DNA from 2 places in the Pseudoduganella sp. UC29_106 genome. Region 1 is predicted to be linked to the other one. Evidence: predicted binding sites of a transcription regulator. Region 1 holds the regulator's gene; the other holds the start of a gene.
What was found. Region 1 encodes FliA, which starts transcription of late flagellar genes. Its sites were predicted from a motif close to CTAAAGTTTNNNNNNNNNNNGCCGNTA; they were not measured.

Region 1 (6,451 bases):
AGCGGACGGCTTGCTGGAAACGGTACGCGACCTGCTGCACTCACGTAAACGCTAAGCCAGGGTAAAACCATGTCCGACTCCCCGATGAACAGCCTGCGCGCCGAACAACAGCTGATTACCCAGCTGCTCGAGGTGCTGAAGCAGGAACAGGACCATCTGGTGGCGGCGGACATCGACAAGCTCACCGCCCTCACGCCGCATAAGTCCGACCTGGTCGCGCAAATGGGCGCCTTGGCCACCAGGCGCCACAAGGCGCTGGACGCGCTCGGCTTCGCTGCGCAGGAAGCGGGCATGGAGGCCTGGCTCGCCGCCCACGGCGACGACGGGTCGCGCGCGCTGTGGCAGCAAGTGCTGGAGCAGACGCGCGAGGCCAAGGAGTTGAACCGCCTGAACGGCATGCTGATCAACAAGCACCTGAGCACGACCCAGGGCGCTTTGCAGGCGCTGCGCCCACAGGCGGCTGCCGCTGCCGTGTACGGTCCGACCGGCCACACCACTTCCGTTTCGCGCAGCCGCGGCTTTATCGCCGGCTGATCCCTTGCGCGGGCTCAACGCCCGCTCCCCGGCGCGCAAGCATACTGCTTGCATGCCAAACCGCCACTACGTCCCCACCGCCGCGCTGCTCCTCGCCGCGTCCGCCATAGCCACCGCGCCCTCCGCCGCCCTCGCGCGTCCGCCTTACGCGCAGCGCACAAGCGCCTTGGCGAGGCCGCCCGCCGGCGCGGCAGCCAGCCCCGCAGTGTCCGACGCCAGCCCGGTGCGGCTCGCGCTGGAGGACGGTCGCCTCGGACTTTACGCTGCAAGCGAATTCCGCCTCGCTGACGGCCACTGCAGCGACTGCCCGAACGCCGCGCCAGGCGCTGTGGTACTTCCGCGACGAACCAATCGCCGTTCCGCGCGCGCCGGGTACGTCCCTGCCCGCCCTGGTCTGGCTGGGCGCCCCCGAGCGCATTGAATCGGCCACGCTGTCATCCGATGGCCGCAGCCTGCGCGCCGACAACGGCGACAGCTTCGCGATGCGCCTGGCGCCGAAAATCGCCAGCAACCGCTCCTGGTTCAACGACAGCACGCTGGACTTCTTTCGCCAGCGCGCCGTCAGCCTGCGCGGCACATTGGACGGCAACACCTTCACCGCCCGCACCATCTGGCCGCGCGACTACACGATCACGCCGTCCACCGCCCAATTCTCGCCCCTGCGCTCGCCGGACGAACTGCAAGCCTGGGTGCGCGCCGACCACGGCGGCGCCCGCAGCCAGTTCGCCGCGCGCCTGATCTGGAAGCGCCCCTGCGTGCAGACCGCGTGGTCGAACAAGCCCGTGCTGGCCGTCATGCTGAATGGCGCGCAAGGCGACGATGACGAAGCCCACGGCGGACATTTCGCCATCGCCACCGGCAAGCTCGGCCCGCAAGGCGAATGGTCCGACTGGCTGGTGAACAATTTCTACAACCTGGACAACGTCAGCGAAAAAGGCATCATCGCTTCGATGACGCCGATGGACGCCTACCTGATGGACCTGAACAGCGGCCAAAGCTACTACCGCCCGTCATGGCTGCTGGTCGCCGTGCTGCGCAGCGAGCGCACGGCCGCCGCCTACCAGCAAGGCATCCAGCGCACCTTCGAGCACTTCTACCGCCACGCTTTCACCTACCAGCACGCCGCAGCCAACTGCGCCGGCATCAGCGTGGACATGCTGCGCAGCCTTGGCTGGCACATCCCGCCGCAAGGCCCGACGGGACGCATGCAGGCCATCGGCGCCTACGCTTATATGGCGGCCAGCGACGCCAGCCTGCAAAGCGGCCGCAAAGCCTACGATTATTTCAGCGAAGAGCAAACGCGCCTGTATCCGGCGGTGGCCTTCGACGCCATCGGCCGCGACCTGCTGGCCGTGCTCGGCGGCCAGAGCGGACGCACGCTCAGCGCTTTCGAGCGGCAATTGCATGAGGATGTGGAAGCGGTACTGCTGCTGCGCGTGCCGCAAGTGCCGTCCAGCCGCGCCTCCGGCTCGGCGCCCGTCTACAGCATCGCCGAGTACCGCGCCCGCACGCCGCAGGATCGCAGCAAATGGCAGATCGTGCCGACCGAGCCGCGTCCCTTCCCTGCCGAATTGCGCGAAGGCGTGTCCATCTCGCGCGCCGCTGGGCAACCGGTACCGCTGCCGGTTGCGATGCTGCTCGTTGTCGTAATAGGCGCCGCGGGCGCGGGCGCCATCTGGCGGCGCCCTGTCAGCGCGGCGCAGGGACGGGCTGCGCTGGCGCCCCGCGCGGAATCTCGGTCGAAGGATCAGGAATCGCAGACAGGATCGTGACGGCCACGCGCCGATTGCGTGCGCGGCCCTCGGGATCATCGTTGGAAGCCACGGGGTGATTGTCCGCATGTCCCACGGCCGTCATGCGCTCCGGCGCCACGCCGGATTCGATGAACAGCCGCACCACCGTCCCCGCGCGCATGGCAGACAATTCCCAATTGGACGGGAAGCTGGCGTTCTTGATCGGCATCTTGTCCGTATGCCCCTCCACCTGCACCGCATGCGGATCATCCTTGAGCAGCGAAGCCACCGCCGTCAGCGCCTCGCGCGACTCGGACGTCAGCCGCGCATCGCCAGGATTGAACAGCACGGACGCGTTGATCTCCACGCTCACGCCGCGGCTGTTCTGCGTGACCTTCACCTTGCCCTCCTTGACCAGCGGCGCCAGCGTGGCGGCGAGGTCGTTGGCCAGGCGCGTCATCTGCTCCTTCTCCTTGCGGATCTGTTCCGCGCGCCGGCGCTGGGCGGGATTGGGGATGGGGATGTTCTGCACTTCCGTGTTGACCAAGGGCGCCGCGCCCTGGCCGCCGAACGCATCGCCAAGGGCATCGGAAAACACCTTGTACTTGCCGATATTGACCGAGGAAATCGCGTACATCACCACAAAGAAGGCAAACAGCAGCGTGATGAAATCGGCATACGAAATCAGCCAGCGCTCGTGGTTCTCCGGCTCGTCGTCAAACTTCCTGCGCGCGCGGCGGTACTGCATGTCACGGCTCCCGCAGCAGGGTCGCGATGCGCTCGTCGATCACTCGGGTGAAGTCGCCGGTGGCGATATCGTAGAACACGGCGGCCGCCAGCTCCTGCTGGTAGACCTGGCGCGTGACGATGGTCTTCAACTTGTTGGCGATCGGGTAGAAGAACAGATTGGCCAGGCCCACGCCGTAGATGGTGGAGACGAAGGCCACGGCGATGCCGGAACCGAGCTTGCTCGGATCGGTCAGGTTTTCCATCACGTGGATCAGGCCCAGCACCGCGCCGAGAATGCCGATGGTGGGCGAATAGCCGGCCGCCGATTCCCAGATGCGCACGGCCTGGCGTTCGGCGGTTTCGAAGGCGGTGATTTCCATGTCCAGCATCTGGCGCATCTTGTCCGGCTGGATGCCGTCGACGATCATGCGCAGGCCCTTGGCGATGAACTTGTCCTTGGACGCGAGCATGTAGCGCTCCAGCGCCAGCAAGCCGTCGCGGCGCGCGGCCAGGCTCCAGGCATTGATGTCGCGCGCCAGCACGGCGCGGTTGTCGAGCGGCGGACGGAAGACCCAGCGCAGCATGGACAGGCCACGGCGCAGGGTCGGCAGCCGCGTTTGCAGCATGACGGCGCCGAAGGTGCCGATGACGACGATGGCAAATGCCGCAGGCTGCAGCAATGAAGTAACTTTGCCGCCTTCCAGCCCCTGGCCGATGATGATGCCGGCAATCGCCAGCAGGACACCGGCTACGCTGGACCAGTCCATGCCTGCTCCCTCAGCGTTGCACGCAGGCGGGCCACAGCCTGGGTATGCAGTTGCGAGACCCGTGATTCGGACACGCCCATCACGGCCCCGATCTCCTTCAGGTTCAGCTCTTCCTCGTAGTAGAGGCCCATCAGCATCTTCTCGCGCGGCGGCAGCGCATCGATGGCGTCGATGACGGCCTGGCGGAAGTCGGTGTCCAGCAGCGCGCGCAGCGGATCGGCGTCCTCGTCGTGCGCATAGCGGTCGAGAAAGGAATCATTGCCATCCTCGTCGTGGAAGTCTTCGTAGTAGACCAGCTGGTGGCCGCCGCCTTCGGACAGCATTTCCTGGTAATCCGCCAGCGACAGCTTGAGCGACTTCGCCACTTCCGATTCGCTCGGCGGGCGGCCCAGGCGCTGCTGCAGCACGGCCATCGCATTTTCGATCTTGCGCATATCCTGCCGCATCGAACGCGGCATCCAGTCGGACGAGCGCAGCTCATCCAGCATGGCGCCGCGGATGCGCATCACCGCATAAGTCTCGAACTGGGCGCCGTGGGTTTCTTCATAGCGGTTGATTGCATCGAGCAAGCCAATCATGCCGGCCTGTACCAGGTCATCGACTTCCACGCTCGGCGGCAGCTTGGCCTTCATGTGGTGGGCAAGACGCTTAACCAACGGCATGTGCTCCGTCAGCAGAGAGTCCTTGTCTACTTTCCCTTTGACCGTGTACATATAGTTCTAGTTCTTTTGAGGCTCAAAAATGGTTGCTGCTCCCTGCAAAGTGTGATGGCGAGCCAGCCAGCGCAAAGCGTCCGGCCAGTTGACGGAACGCGACCGACGCACCGGCCAGCGGAAAGGCATCGACCACCGCGCGCCCCAGGCGTGCTGCACGATGCAGGTACTCGTCGGCCGGAACCGAACCCATGGAGACAAGGTTCACAGCCAGGTAACGGCTTGCCGCTTGTGCCATATTATCGTGAAACCACCCTCGCCTCGGCTTCCGAGGCGCCCGTCACGAGAATTCCGAAGGGGCGGCGACCCAGTTCGTGGTTCAGGCGCTTGATCATCAGGTAGGCATTCTTGATGGATGCCGCGCTGTTCGACACTTGCACGACGATTTCCGAGGAAGCCATCACGGGCACCGGGAAAGCCTCGCCATCGAATTCGCCGTCCACCAGCGTGATGCCAGTTTGCTTGACCAGCACATCGAAAGCCTTGGCCAGGCGGCGGCCTTCGTCCGGACCGCGGCGGCTTTCGCCGCGCGTCATCTGCGCCACATTGAAACCTTGCGGGGCGGCGTGGATGACCTGGTTCAGGCCGCACTGCTGGCGCGCCACGTTCAACAGGCTGGCGCCGCCATCGACGCCGAGACGCGACGCCACACCGTGGGCGCTGGCGCAGGCATCGACCAGCAGCACATCGTTGCCGGCCTGGGCCAGCGAGGCGCCCAGGTTTACCAGCATCATGCCCTTGTCGTCCTGCGGGGTGGCGGAGAGGAAGGTGACGAGGCGGGGACGCGGCCCCGCCAGCATGCGGCGCAGGCCTTCGGCCTGGTCGAAATCGAAATTAGCCAAGGTGCACCTCGCGCAGGGAAGCATCGTGGCCGGCGTTGGCCATCAGCAGGGGCAGGTCGGCGTCCGCCAGTTGCGACTTGGCGCCGCTGAAGGCGCGCTCAATCAGGGCGGCCGGATCAGCCAGGTGCAGGTCTTCCGGCACGCGCTGGCCGTTGGACACATAGAACAGGTTCAGCTTGTGGCGGATCACCACATCCAGCGCGCTGCCGATCGACGCCGCCTCATCCAGCTTGGTGATGATGGAACCAGCCAGGCCGCTGCCCTGGTAGGCGCGCACCACTTCGGACAGGGTTTCCTGGGTCGAGGTGGCGTTCAGGCACAGCAGGCGCTTCACATTGGCGCCGGCGCCTTGCAGCATGGCCACCTGCTCTTCCACCATATGATCGCGCTGGCTGACGCCGACGGTGTCGATCAGCACGGTGTGCTTCTTGCTCAATTCCTTCAGGGCGATGCGCAGGTCGGCTTCATCCTTCACCGAGTGCACCATCACGCCGAGGATCTTGCCGTAGATGCGCAGCTGTTCGTGGGCGCCGATACGATAGGCATCCGTGGTAATCAGGGCCAGCTTTTCCGGGCCGTGGCGCATCACGCAGCGCGCGGCCAGCTTGGCGGTGGTGGTGGTCTTGCCGACGCCGGTCGGGCCGACAAGGGCGAACACGCCGCCCTGCTGGATCAGCGCCTCTTCATTGCTCATGGCGTTCAGGTTGCGCGCCAGGGCGTTACGCATCCAGCGCTGGGCATCGATGCCGGCGGGGAGCTTGTCCACCAGGTAGCGCGACAGCTGGGCCGAGAAGCCGGCCGCCAGCATGTCGCGCAGCACGGCGTTCTTGTGCGGCTCGCGCTGCTGACCGCTGCTGAAGGCGATCTCGGCCAGCTGGGACTCCATCATGCCGCGCATGGCGCGCAGCTCGTTCATCATCGTGCTCATTTCCGCCGCAGCGCTGGCTTTCGCGCCGGCGACGGCTTCCGCGACCAGGGCGGTGATGCGGTCCATGTCGAAGGCTGGCGTGACTGGCGCCGCGGCCGGTGCTGGGCGAGCTACGTGGCGCGGTGGCAGTGCGCGGGCTGCGGCGGCGGCAGCGGCAACGGAAGCGGCCGAACGTGGCGTCGCTTCGCCTTCACGGGCAACCGCG
Region 2 (6,451 bases), 3.3 Mb from region 1:
CGGCGATCGCATCCTCACGGAAGCGACGACCATCATCGAATACCTGCACCTGCACTACCCTGGGCCCGTGAAGCTGCTGCCCGACGATCCGGATCTGGCGCTGGAAGTCCGCAATATGGACCGCTTCTTCGACAATTACATCTCCACGCCGCAGCAAAAGCCCGTCTACGACTCGCTGCGCCCGGAGGACAAGCGTGATCCGCAAGGCGTGCAGGACGCGCGCGACCTGCTCGACCGCGCCTACGGCTGGCTGGATAAATACATGGAAGGCCGCGAGTGGGCGGCGGGGAAAGACTTCTCAATGGCCGATTGCGGCGCGGGGCCCTTCCTGTTCTACGCGGACTGGACGCACAGGATCGATCCGAAATTCAGCAACGTGCTGGAATACCGGAAGCGTTTGCTGGCGCGCCCGGCATTCAAGCGCGCCGTGGATGAGGCGCGGCCCTACAGGCATTTGTTCCCGCTGGGCGCGCCGGACAGGGATTAACCCGGATTACGGGCGGCCCTGGCGATTGCCGCGATCGATCAGCTCATCGGTCGCATCATCGACAGCTTCGCGGGCGTCGCCCACTTTTTTCTGCAGCTTGCCTTCGACCTGCTTTGCTACGCCTTTGGCTTGCTGCTTCGAGCTGCCGACCAGTTCACCAGCTTCCTGCTGAATCTTGCCGCCGACCTCTTTGGCCTTGCCCTTGATTTGGTCCTTGTTCATCATGCTCTCCTTAAAAGTTAAGCCGAGAGGCAATCATACGAACAGGCATTGTTTCCATCCGTTCGCAAGCTAACACTTACGCCAAACACTGGCCAGCCAGGGCTGCTGTTCGCGCGGCAATCCTGCAGGACGGTAATAGTGCTGAACCGGCGCAAAGCCGGCTGCAACGCAATAGGCTTCCCACGTCGGGTAATCGTAATAGCTGCCGTAGCGCGAACCGTTCCAGCCTTCCTCGTTGTGTCCGCGCGGATTGGAGCTGAACAGCACACCGCGCGGCTTCAGCGACGTGTACAGGCGCAACAGCACGTCCGGCAGCGCGGCACTCGGCACATGGAACAGGGAAGCATTGGCGAACACGCCATCGAAAGAGCCGGCGGGAAGCTGAAGATCGACGAAATCCTGCAACCACACTTCGCAGCCGCTCCAGCTGCGCGCCATCTCGACAAACTGCGCGGAGCCGTCGATGCCGACCGGCTCGTGGCCCAAAGCCTTGAAGGTACGCAGGTCGCGGCCGGGACCGCAACCCAAATCGAGGATGCGAAACGGCGCCGCGCCCTCGATCGCATCGAGCAGGGCCGACACATTCTGGCTCACATCATGATCGCGCGTGCCCTCCAGGAAGGCCCGCGCATTGCGTTCATAGTGTTCCAGCGTGCGCCGGGTGATCTGCTCGATATCGTCCATCCCTCCAGCTTACCAGACGCGCACGCGCTGTTCCGGCGCCAGGTACAGCTTCTGGCCCGGCTTCACGTCGTAGGCCGGATACCATGCGTCCAGGTTGCGCACGGTGTAGGTGCGCCACTTGGCCGGCGAGTGGCCATCCGTCTTGATCTGGTTGCGCAGGGCCGCGTCGCGCTGCTTGTTGCGCCAGCTGGCTGCATAGCCCTGGAAGAATTCGCGGTCGGCTTGCACGGTCGCCTTGCCGCCCTGCGAGGTTCGGTAGGCATCCAGCGCCGCAGCCAGGCCCGCCAGGTCGGCCAGGTTTTCGCTCAGTGTGAGCTGACCGTTCAGGTGCAGGTCCGGGAAGGCTTCGTACGCGTTGTACTGCGCCACCAGCGCGGCGGACGCCTTCTTGAAATGCTCGCCGTCGGCTGGAGTCCACCAGTCGCGCAGGCGGCCCTTGGAGTCGAACTGCGCGCCCTGGTCGTCGAAGCTGTGGCTGATTTCATGGCCGATCACGGCGCCGATGCCGCCATAGTTCAGCGCATCGGAGGCGCCCATGTCAAAGAACGGCGCCTGCAGGATCGCGGCCGGGAAGTTCAGCGCGTTCTGCATCGGCATGTTCACCGCGTTCACGACGTGCGGCGGCATGCACCATTCGGTCGGGTCGACCTTCTTGCCCAGCTTCGCCAGCTCCTGCTTGTAGTGGAATTCTTCCGCACGCTGCATATTGCCGAAGGCGTCGCCGGCCTTGATTTCCAGGCCATCGTAAGTCGTCCACTTGTCCGGATAGCCCACGCCCACGTACAGGGTGCGCAGTTTCTCATGCGCTTCCTTCTTCGTTGCAGGCGCCATCCAGTCCAGCTGGTCGATGCGCTTGTGGAAGGCAGCCACGATGTTCGCCACCATCTGCTGCACGCGCGCCTTCGCTTCGGCCGGGAAGTAGCGCTCCACATACACCTTGCCCACCGCATCCGGCAGCGCGCCATTGATCGAACCCAGGCCACGCTTCCAGCGCGGGGAAAGTTGCGGCGTGCCGCTCAGCGTCTTGCCATAGAATTCGAAGCGCTGGTCGACGAAGGCTTTCGGCAGCACGGAGCCAAAGTGATTCACCGTGTGGAAGGCCATGTAGTCTTTCCAGTCTTGCAGCGGCACTTCGTTCACCAGCGCTGCGGTGCCGGTAATGGCGCCCGGATGGTAGACGATGAACTTCTGCTGCTTGCCCAGGCCCGCGCTGTGGAAGAAGGCTTTCCAGTCCATGCCCGGCGCCTTGGACGCGAAGTCTTTCATCATCCAGGTATTGTTGGCCTTCTGGATGTCGGCGGAATCCTCGCGGGTGCCGTGCACCTGGGCGATGCGCTTTTCCAGGGCGAAGATGCGGGCCGCACGCGCTTCCGGCTCGCTGAAGCCGGCCAGCTTCAGGATGGCAGCGATATGCGCCTGGTAAGCCGTGCGGATACGGCTCATATGCTCGTTCTCTTCCAGGTAGAAGGCGCGATCCGGCATGCCCAGGCCGCCCTGCAGGATGTAGGGAACGTAATGGTCAGGGTCGGTCAGGCCCTGGGCAAACCACAGGCCAAAGATGTTCTCGGTGTTGAAGTTGGTGGCGTTCAGCGGGTCCACGTCAGCGCGCACGCTGGCGCCCAGCGCCTTGGTCAGCGCGGTCTTGTCCTTGATGGCGGCAATCTTTTCCAGCGAGGGCTTCAGCACGGCCGCGCCCTTCGACTCGATGGTGGCTTCATCCATGAAGCTGCGGTAGTAGTCGGCTACGCGCAGCGCGTCGCCCTTCGGCGACTTGGCGCCGATTTCCTCGATCAGCTTGACGATGCGCTCATTGGTGGCGTCGCCCAGCGCCGAACCGGCGCCCCAGCTGCCCTTGTCGGCCGGGATCTCGGTCTTGGCCAGCCAGTCTGCATTCACATAGCCGAAGAAATCGTCGCCCGCCTGCACGGCGGCCGGCGCGGATTGTTGGACGGAGCCGGAGGCGGCTTGCTGCGCCATGGCCGGGGTCAGGGCCAGGGTGGCGCCGCACATCGCCAGGGTAATGGCGGTCTTGATCGGCGTCCAGCGGATGGATGCTTGCATGATTGGGTCCCTTATTAAATTTGAAATATTTATTGGCGTGGTGGGCCAGCCTGCACTCTAATGGCAGAGCATTTCAAATGCGACCCTGTTGCGACAGAATGCAAATTCCGGGGACCGGCCGCATAAAAACGTCCCCGGCCGGACGGAATCGCTATATAGTTCATCTAGGAAACATCACTACCAAGGAGAACCTTATGAAACTCGAAGCCCTGTTCCAGCATCCGACCGCGCTGCCCACCGCACCCAAGGTCGTCGATGAACTGATCAGCAGCTTCGACAAGGCCAGCGTATCGACGGAGGAAATTGCCAAGAAAATCTCGGCTGACCCGGTCCTGAGCGCCAAACTGCTGCGCCTGGCCAATTCCGCCTATTACCACGTGTCGCGCAGCATCGGCACGGTGGAGGATGCGGTCCTGATGCTGGGCTTCGTGACCGTGCGCACCCTGGTCATCAGCTCTGGCATGGTGAGCGGCTTCAAGACCGTGCCCGGCATGGACCTGCGCCAGTTCTGGCGCTACAGCCTGCGCACCGCCGTTGGCGCCAAATGGATCGCCCGCCACACCAAGCAGAACACCGACCTCGCCTTCACCATCGGCATGATGCACGCCATCGGCCAGCTGGTGATCCACGCCGGCATGCCCGAGCAGGCCCAGCAGCTCGACAAGATCGCCGCGCCGCTGGACGAGCGCCGTCTCGATGCCGAGCTGGCATCCTTCGGCTATAACTATGCGGACGTGGGCGCCGAACTGGCGCGCCGCTGGAAATTCCCGGAAATCTTCTCCAGCACCATTTCCGCCATCCCCTCCCCGGACGACGACGCGCTGGCCGCCGTGGTCCACCTGGCCGCGTGGCGCGCCCGCGTCGACGAAAACAAGCTGGGCTCGGAAGAAATCGCAGCCGTTTACCCGACCGATGTGGCCGACAGTCTGGGGCTCGAAGACAACGCCCTGATCGACGAAATGCCGCCGCTGGACGAGCTGAGCGCCGGCCTGGACGAGCTGATCAAGTAACTTTTCGGCAACATCTAAATATTTTTAAAAATATTTTGAAAAAACCCTAAAGTTCTTCCCGCGCCTGACGTAAATCCTGACAAGCGGTACTCCGTTTCCACTTGTCAGGATGAAAATGAGCAATCAGGTTCTCTCGATGTACGAAAACATTGCCGGTTTGACCAATCAAATGGTCGCGGCCGCACGTGCGAACGACTGGAGCAGCCTGAACAGCCTGGAAAATCAATGCGCCGCTGAGTCGGTGGCAGTAATCGGCGGCGCCGCTCCCCTGCAAGGTGACGCCCGCGCACGCAAAATCGCCCTGCTGAAGCAAATCATGGCCAACGACCGCGCTATCCGCGACGTGACCGAACCTTGGATGGGGCGACTGAACGGCTGATTGCCCTGCTCTTCCACCTTCAAAGGCGCCTCCCGGCGCCTTTTTGCTTTTTCACCGCCTGCGCGCCGCTGACACTAAACAAAACCACAGGCAAAAAGCTGGTGTCTGCCACGATGTGGCAGACACCTGGTTCACGCCGTGGGTTTTAAATGAAAAAAAGCGCCTCGATGGAGGCGCTTCTTCAGGTATTGGGGTGGGGCGAACACCAGGTATCTCCTGGCGTCGCCTCAGCGCCGGTTGCACCCGGCGTTCATATGCGCTCAGTCGGCTATGAACTGCTTCCAGGCCGGGTCGTTTCGTCAACGGAACTCCGCTGATCGCGCCACGCTATCGGTGGTGGCTGCGGCAGAACCCGGTCCGTGTGAGCCCAGTATAACGCAGCTCAAAAATTCATGTCGAGGGCCAAAAAGGCAACACAACTTACTTTTAGGAAGTGGCCTCGAAAGCACTTTCGGTGGCTTCGCTCATCGTCGGCTCGACCGGGCTTTCGGCCTTGTCTTTCCTGCGGAAGGATTGCCAGATCTTCAATGGACCGCCTTTGGCGCGGCGCTTGCGTACCAGGTGGACTGTCGCGCCCATCAGCGCCAGCAAACCCAGCGCGCCGCCGGCGATCAGGCTGATCAGGCGGGGACGGGACATTTTCTTTGGCTTTTCTTCTGGCGCAGCGGACGCGGCGGCCGGCCTGGCGTCCTTCGTGTGCCTGGCTTCTTCAGGCTTTTTCGCAGGCTCGGCAGGCTTGTCGGGGGCGCGGGCCCGCGCGTCCGTGATCGCGCCAGATGCGGTTTGTGTGGCGGCCGTCTTATCAGGCATAACCGGTTCCCGCGCCGGCTCTGTTTTTTGCGCTGCGCCCGGCTTCGCCGCGAATGGGGACGACGTCGCCTGGGCTGGCGTTGAGGCAGGCGCCGCCACCATTGCCGATTGCAAGCGCTTCACTTTGCCCTCCAGGTCCACCAGCTTGGTGGTCAGTTCCTTATTGCTCGCGTCCATCGCCGCGCATTGCTGGGCGCGCGCCTCGATCAGGGCCGGCGAGCATGCCTCGGCTGGACGCGCGGGCGCCATGGCCAGCTTCGCAGGCTGGACAGCGGCAGGGGCAATCGGGCGGGCAACGGGGGCTGCTGTCGGGCTTGCAAGTGCCGGACGGCGCGCGGCAAATGCGCGCTCCGCAGCGGCCTTCATCATTTCCTCGTCCGGCGACGGGCGGGATGGGGTGGCCTGCTGCTGGGGCGCGGCCAAGAGCCGTGACGCCGGGCTCACGGGCGCCCGGGCAACAGTGGGCGACGCAACTGCCGGCGCGGACAAACTGGCCGCCGGCACGGTCGCGGCAACGGATGGCGCCGCACTGGCGGCGGAGGCGGCGGGAGCGACGAGCGCGGCGGGAACTGCGGGAGCGGCGGCAATGGCCGTCCGCGCCGGCACAGTCTCGCGCGTCAACCACAGGCTGGCGGTACGGACAATCTGCCTGCCGCCGCTGCTCAGCTCAAAAAATATGTGCACCAGCTCCGCGTTCACCGGCTGCAAAGTGGTCAGATGCAGCACGCGGCGCGAGCCGTCCTTATAAACGGACATATTCAGCCCTGCCAGCGCCGGATTCATGGTCACGCGCGCGCC

Region 2: ACHMW6_RS07765 (flagellar protein FliT) is a predicted target of FliA. The motif match lies at 4,511-4,537, and genes of this name have one in related genera.

Annotation. Positions count from the first base shown of each region.
Region 1 is NZ_CP171977.1:5,463,942-5,470,392, forward strand. Features, by position in the region: gene flgM (flagellar biosynthesis anti-sigma factor FlgM) at 1-55, shown strand, start outside; gene ACHMW6_RS27370 (flagella synthesis protein FlgN) at 70-534, shown strand; gene ACHMW6_RS27375 (hypothetical protein) at 1,017-2,306, shown strand; gene motD (flagellar motor protein MotD) at 2,224-3,015, opposite strand; gene ACHMW6_RS27385 (flagellar motor protein) at 3,017-3,763, opposite strand; gene ACHMW6_RS27390 (RNA polymerase sigma factor FliA) at 3,745-4,476, opposite strand; partial or broken gene ACHMW6_RS27395 (MinD/ParA family protein) at 4,499-5,318, opposite strand; gene flhF (flagellar biosynthesis protein FlhF) at 5,311-6,451, opposite strand, start outside.
Region 2 is NZ_CP171977.1:1,453,486-1,459,936, reverse strand. Features, by position in the region: gene ACHMW6_RS07790 (glutathione S-transferase family protein) at 1-487, shown strand, start outside; gene ACHMW6_RS07785 (CsbD family protein) at 494-709, opposite strand; gene ACHMW6_RS07780 (class I SAM-dependent methyltransferase) at 779-1,393, opposite strand; gene ACHMW6_RS07775 (M13 family metallopeptidase) at 1,403-3,454, opposite strand; gene ACHMW6_RS07770 (HDOD domain-containing protein) at 3,649-4,464, shown strand; gene ACHMW6_RS07765 (flagellar protein FliT) at 4,580-4,843, shown strand; gene ACHMW6_RS07760 (hypothetical protein) at 5,270-6,451, opposite strand, start outside.